Linked DNA regions of Azospirillum brasilense. The protein of the gene in region 2 interacts with the protein of the main gene of each other region in a pairwise test. Links are inferred from orthologs where the notes say so. Each region holds a gene or a part of one and is shown on either strand. Other genes may lie near its edges.

The links.
Region 1: the proteins of D3869_RS15950 (region 2) and D3869_RS12945 interact in binary tests that used the Escherichia coli proteins (3 or more experiments, as listed by UniProt). The link is inferred for Azospirillum brasilense from one-to-one orthologs.

What each region holds. Positions count from the first base shown.
Region 1 is NZ_CP032345.1:2,714,165-2,717,222, forward strand. Bases 1-2,736 are described here. They hold D3869_RS12945 (P-II family nitrogen regulator), read right to left. Parts: upstream 1,670-2,736; coding sequence 1,331-1,669; downstream 1-1,330. Other genes in these bases: glnA (type I glutamate--ammonia ligase), read right to left, coding at 1-1,037; D3869_RS12960 (NAD(P)H-hydrate dehydratase), read left to right, coding at 2,398-2,736. Outside these bases: more of D3869_RS12960, read left to right, coding at 2,737-3,058. UniProt on the Escherichia coli protein: P-II indirectly controls the transcription of the glutamine synthetase gene (glnA). P-II prevents NR-II-catalyzed conversion of NR-I to NR-I-phosphate, the transcriptional activator of GlnA. When P-II is uridylylated to P-II-UMP, these events are reversed.
Region 2 is NZ_CP032346.1:410,330-413,650, forward strand. Bases 60-3,058 are described here. They hold D3869_RS15950 (two-component system sensor histidine kinase NtrB), read left to right. Parts: upstream 60-957; coding sequence 958-2,160; downstream 2,161-3,058. Other genes in these bases: dusB (tRNA dihydrouridine synthase DusB), read left to right, coding at 60-958; ntrC (nitrogen regulation protein NR(I)), read left to right, coding at 2,157-3,058. In the rest of the region: more of dusB, read left to right, coding at 1-59; more of ntrC, read left to right, coding at 3,059-3,321.

The DNA.
Region 1 (3,058 bases), on a different replicon or contig from region 2:
ATGCGGCAGGAGGCCGAGCGGTTGCGGGCCGAGTAGGCCAGCAGCACCGGAGCCTCATAGCCCGGGACCAGACGCTTGTAGGAGTTGGTCGACGGGTTGGTGAAGGCGTTCAGCGCCTTGGCGTGCTTGATGATGCCGCCGATGTAGTACAGCGCCATCTCCGACAGGTCGGCGTACTGGTTGCCGGCGAACAGCGGCTGGCCTTCCTTCCAGATCGACTGGTGGCAGTGCATGCCCGAGCCGTTGTCGCCGAAGACCGGCTTCGGCATGAAGGTCGCGGTCTTGCCGTAGGCATGGGCGACGTTGTGCACGACGTACTTGTAGTACTGCATGTTGTCGCCGGTGCGGACCAGCGTGTCGAACTTGATGCCCAGCTCGTGCTGCGAGGCGGCCACCTCGTGGTGGTGCTTCTCGACCGGCACGCCCATCTCGGCGAGGACGCTCAGCATCTCGGCGCGCAGGTCCGAGCCGCTGTCGACCGGAGCGACCGGGAAGTAGCCGCCCTTGACGCCCGGACGGTGGGCGAGGTTGCCGTCCTCATAGTCCTTGTCGGAGGTGTACGGGCCTTCCTCCGAGTCGAACTCGTAGGACACCTTGTTCATCTCGACCTTGAACTTCACGTCGTCGAACACGAAGAACTCGGCTTCCGGACCGAAGAAGGCGGTGTCGCCGATGCCGGCCGACGCCATGTACTTCTCGGCGGCCTTCGCGATGCCGCGCGGGCAGCGGGCGTAGGGCTGGCCGGTCGACGGCTCGTAGACGTCGCAGAGGATGTTCAGCGTCGGCTGGGCCGAGAACGGGTCCATGACGGCGGTGGTCGGGTCGAGCTGGAGGATCATGTCCGACTCGTTGATCGCCTTCCAGCCGGCGATCGAGGAACCGTCGAACATGATGCCGTCCTCGAACACGTCCTCGTCGATGGTCGAGACGTGCTGGGCGGTGTGGTGCAGCTTGCCGCGCGGGTCGGTGAAGCGGAGGTCCACGTACTTGACGTCGTGTTCCTTGATCAGGTCGAAGACCTTGCTGATGTCGGACATATCTCTTTTTCCACGCTTAAGAGGTTTGGGTCCCGCTGCGTCAAACCGACCGTTCTTCGAGGGGCGGGTGACGGCGCTCGCGGCGGACGTTATGTCATGCCTTTCCCGTGCACACAATGTGGCAGCACAAAAAGACGCGCCCGGATGGGCACCCGCGCACGGATCGTTCCGCGCGCCGCGCGCCGGCCCGCGTTGGTCCGGTTTGCGTCAATCCGACCCGGGTCGGTTCGGTCTGCATCGGTTGTGGGCAGGGCTGGTTCATGGTGGCCGGTGGTCGGGTTCGTGGGACGCGATCAGATCGCGTCGCCTCCCTTCTCGCCGGTCCGGATGCGGACAACTTCTTCCACGGGGGTGACGAAGATCTTGCCGTCGCCGATGCGGCCGGTGTGGGCGGCCTGCTGGATCGCCTCGATCGCCCGCTCCACCAGGGAGTCCTCCATCACCACCTCGATCTTCACCTTCGGCAGGAAGTCGACCACATACTCCGCGCCGCGGTACAGCTCGGTGTGCCCCTTCTGACGGCCGAAGCCCTTGGCCTCGGTGACGGTGATGCCCTTGATGCCGACCTCGTGAAGGGCTTCCTTCACTTCGTCGAGTTTGAACGGCTTAATGATGGCTTCGATCTTCTTCATGGGTCTCTCGTGTACGAGGTGCCAACGCCGGCAGGCACCGTCCACGGCTCTGCCGACGGTCCGATGTAAAGCACGTTGCGTGCCAATCGGAGCGGTTGCGATCCGGCTGCGTGGGATGCCGGGCCGCCGCGGGACGATGCCACCGTGGGCGGCACGCGACTGCCAACGGATAGGGCGAAGTGAACAATATTTGTGCACAAGCTGCAAGCAATCCGCGCAGCCATACCCGTTCGGATGGGGTAACGCGGACTTTTCGCCCGGCTTTTCACATTGATGAACATGGTGGAAAATAGAGCTTGACCCAACCCGTCCCTTGGGGCAAATAGGCGGCCCCGGTGGCGGTGGTAGCTCAGTTGGTAGAGCTCTCGGTTGTGGTCCGAGCGGTCGTGGGTTCGAGTCCCATCCATCGCCCCAGTCCCCCTTGACGGTGGATGCGCCTTCCTCGTGAGGAGTTCACGCGGGCGTTGCATCGATCGAGGCGGCGGGTGGGGTGTTTGCGGACGGTTCATTCCGTCCCCCGGTGGCGGTGGTAGCTCAGTTGGTAGAGCTCTCGGTTGTGGTCCGAGCGGTCGTGGGTTCGAGTCCCATCCATCGCCCCAGTTCTTCCTTCCAATTCCTGTGCCAAACAGGCCATTCCTTTCATTCCTCCTGTGCCCGGCTATGCTGCGGCCGTCGCGGTGCTTATTGTGCCGGGTGACGGTGATGCGGGATTGCGGCGGGTGGAGGCGATGGACGAACTGCTTTCCGTGGCGGAGATGTACCGCGCCGACGCGCTGACCATGGCGGGCGGCGTGCCGGGGCCTGTGCTGATGGAGGCGGCGGGCGCCGCGGTGGTGCGCGCGGTCTGCGAGCGCTGGGCGCCGCACCCGACCGTGGTCCTGTGCGGGCCGGGCAACAACGGCGGCGACGGGTTCGTCATCGCCCGCCTTCTTCTTGAAGCGGGCTGGCCGGTGCGGCTGGCTCTGCTGGGGTCGCGCTCCGCCCTGCGCGGCGACGCGGCGGTGGCGGCCGGACGCTGGACCGGCCCGGTGGAGGCCGCCGATCCCTGGCTGCTGGACGGCAACCCCCTGGTCATCGACGCGCTGTTCGGGGCCGGGCTCGCCCGCCCGCTCGACGGCATGGCGAAGGAGGTCGTCGAGGCGATGGCGGGGCGCACCGTCGTCGCCGTGGACGTGCCGAGCGGCCTTCACGGCGACAGCGGCCAGGTGATGGGGGTGGCCCCGCGGGCGGCGCTGACCGTCACCTTCTTCCGCCGCAAGCCCGGCCATCTGCTGCTGCCGGGCCGCGCCCTGTGCGGCGAGGTGGTGGTCGCCGACATCGGCATCCCCGACACCGTGCTGGACGCCATTGCGCCGCAAACCCTGGTGAACGGCCCCGACCTGTGGCGCC
Region 2 (3,321 bases):
TGAGGGTCCGGTGATCCTCGCTCCTATGTCCGGCGTCACGGACCTGCCGTTCCGGCGGCTGGTGAAGCAGTCCGGCTGTGGGCTGGTCGTGTCCGAGATGGTCGCGAGCGAAGCGATGATCCGCGAGAACCGCCAGACGCTGCGCATGGTCGAGTGCGAGCCGGAGCAGTTCCCCATGGCCGTCCAGCTTGCCGGCTGCGAGCCCGAGGTGATGGCCGAGGCGGCGAAGCTGAACGAGGACCGCGGGGCGGCCGTCATCGACATCAACTTCGGCTGCCCGGTGAAGAAGGTGGTCAACGGTCACGCCGGCTCCTCCCTGATGCGCGACGAGGCGCTCGCCGCCCGCATCCTGGAGGCCACGGCAAAGGCAGTCTCGATCCCGGTGACGCTGAAGATGCGCAAGGGCTGGGACGACAACAGCCTCAACGCGCCCCGTCTCGCCCGGATCGCGGAAGAGTGCGGGATCAAGCTGGTCACCGTGCACGGCCGCACCCGCGAGCAGTTCTACACCGGCACCGCCGACTGGTCCTTCATCCGCTCCGTGAAGGAGGCGGTGTCGATCCCGGTGGTGGTCAACGGCGACATCACGTCCTTCGACGCCGTGGACCGCGCGCTCGCCGAGTCCGGCGCCGACGGGGTGATGATCGGGCGTGGCGCCTACGGGCGCCCCTGGTTCCCCGCCCAGGTGATGCATTACATCCGCACCGGCGAACGGCGGCCCGACCCGCCGCTCCACGTGCAGCTCGACACGCTGCTGGAGCATTACGACGCCATGCTGACCCATTACGGCGTCGAAGGCGGGCTGCGCGTCGCCCGCAAGCACATCTCTTGGTATTCCACGGGCCTGCGTGACTCCGCCGAATTCCGGTCGGAGGTCAACCGCATGTCCGATCCCGAACGAGTGCGCGGCTTCATCCGCGACTTCTATGCCCCGGCGATCGAAAGGATGGCTGCCTGATGGCCCGTGCATCTGCCGCTGCTCCACTGCCCCGCCGCCCGACGCGGCCCCGTGCGCCCTCCAGTTCCTACCGTCCCGTCCGCCCCTGCATCGATCCGTCCGTCATGCTGAACGCGCTCCCCGACCCCGTCCTGGTCGTCGACGGCTCCGGCGACATCCGCTACGTCAATCTGGAGGCGCAGGAGTTCTTTGGCCTGTCCGCCGCCATGATGGAAGGCATGCCCCTGGCCGAGCTGCTGCCGCCCAACAGCCCGGTCAGCCAGTTGATCGAGCAGGTCCAGCAGGGCCGTCACCGCGCCTCGCAGGAGGGTGTCGTCATCGACACGCCGCGCATCGGCCCGCACCACGTCACCGTGCGGGTGACCGCCCTGGGCGAGCCGGCCGACCATGTGCTGCTGACGGTCAACGAGCGCACGCTGGCCCGCAAGATCGACAACTCCCTGACCCATCGCAACGCCGCCCGTTCGGTCACCGCCATGGCGTCGATGCTTGGGCACGAGGTCAAGAACCCGCTGTCGGGCATCCGCGGGGCCGCACAGCTCCTGGAGGAGAACTGCAGCGAGGCCGACCGGGTGCTGACCCGGCTGATCTGCGACGAGGCCGACCGCATCGTCGCCCTGGTCAACCGGATGGAGGTCTTCTCCGACCAGCGCCCGCTGGAGCGGGACGCGGTGAACATCCACACCGTCCTGGAGCATGTCCGCAAGGTGGCCCAGAGCGGCTTCGCGCGGAACATCCGCTTCATCGAGCGCTACGACCCGTCCCTGCCGCCGGTCTATGGCAACCGCGACCAGCTCATCCAGATTTTCCTCAATCTGATTAAAAATGCGGCAGAAGCTGCACCGGAATCAGGCGGCGAGATCATTCTCAGCACATCTTATCAGCACGGCGTCCGCATGGCCCTGCCCGGCGGCGACACCCGCCTGCACCTGCCGTTGCTGGTGTCCGTTCAGGATAATGGGGACGGCATACCCGACGACCTGCGCTCCAACCTGTTCGATGCGTTCATTACGACGAAGGTCAATGGAACTGGCCTGGGGCTTGCATTGGTAGCCAAAATCGTCGGCGACCACGGCGGCGTCATCGAATTTGACAGCCAGCCGCGCCGCACCGTCTTCAAGGTCTCGCTACCCATGTTCGATGAAGCGCAGATGAGCGGCGATCCTGTACCGACCAGAGGCATCCGAGGGGCCATCGGATGAGCGCAGCCACGATCCTGGTTGCGGACGACGACCGCGCCATCCGCACCGTTCTGACCCAGGCGCTCGCCCGCCTCGGGCACGAGGTGCGCACCACCGGCAACGCCTCCACGCTCTGGCGCTGGGTGGCGGACGGGCAGGGCGACCTCATCATCACCGATGTGGTGATGCCCGATGAGAACGGGCTGGACCTGATCCCGCGGATCAAGAAGATCCGGCCGGACCTGCGCATCATCGTGATGAGCGCGCAGAACACGCTGATCACCGCCGTGAAGGCGGCGGAGCGCGGCGCCTTCGAGTATCTGCCCAAGCCCTTCGATCTGAAGGAGCTGGTCTCCGTGGTCGAGCGGGCGCTGAATTCCAACACGCCGCCGGCCCCTCTGCCCGCCGACGCCGGGGAGGCGGACGAACAGCTTCCCCTGATCGGCCGCTCGCCGGCGATGCAGGAGATCTACCGCGTCCTTGCCCGTTTGATGGGCACCGACCTCACGGTGACCATCACCGGCGAGTCGGGCACCGGCAAGGAGCTGGTGGCCCGCGCGCTGCACGATTACGGCAAACGGCGCAACGGCCCCTTCGTCGCCATCAACATGGCGGCCATCCCGCGCGAACTGATCGAGTCCGAGCTGTTCGGTCACGAAAAGGGCGCCTTCACCGGGGCCACCAACCGCTCGACCGGCCGCTTCGAACAGGCGCAGGGCGGCACCCTGTTCCTCGACGAGATCGGCGACATGCCGCTGGAGGCGCAGACCCGCCTGCTGCGCGTGCTGCAGGAAGGTGAGTACACCACGGTCGGCGGGCGTACGCCCATCAAGACGGACGTACGCATCGTCGCCGCGACCCACCGCGACCTGCGCACCCTGATCCGCCAGGGCCTGTTCCGCGAGGATCTGTTCTACCGCCTGTGCGTCGTTCCCATCCGCCTGCCGCCGCTGCGCGAGCGTACGGAGGACGTGCCGCTTCTGGTCCGCCATTTCCTGAACCAGTGCTCGGCGCAGGGTCTCCCGGTGAAGAGCATCGACCAGCCCGCCATGGACCGGTTGAAGCGCTACCGATGGCCGGGCAACGTGCGTGAGCTGGAGAATCTGGTCCGCCGCCTCGCCGCGCTCTATTCGCAGGAGGTCATCGGGCTGGATGTGGTCGAGGCGGAGCTGGCCGACGCCA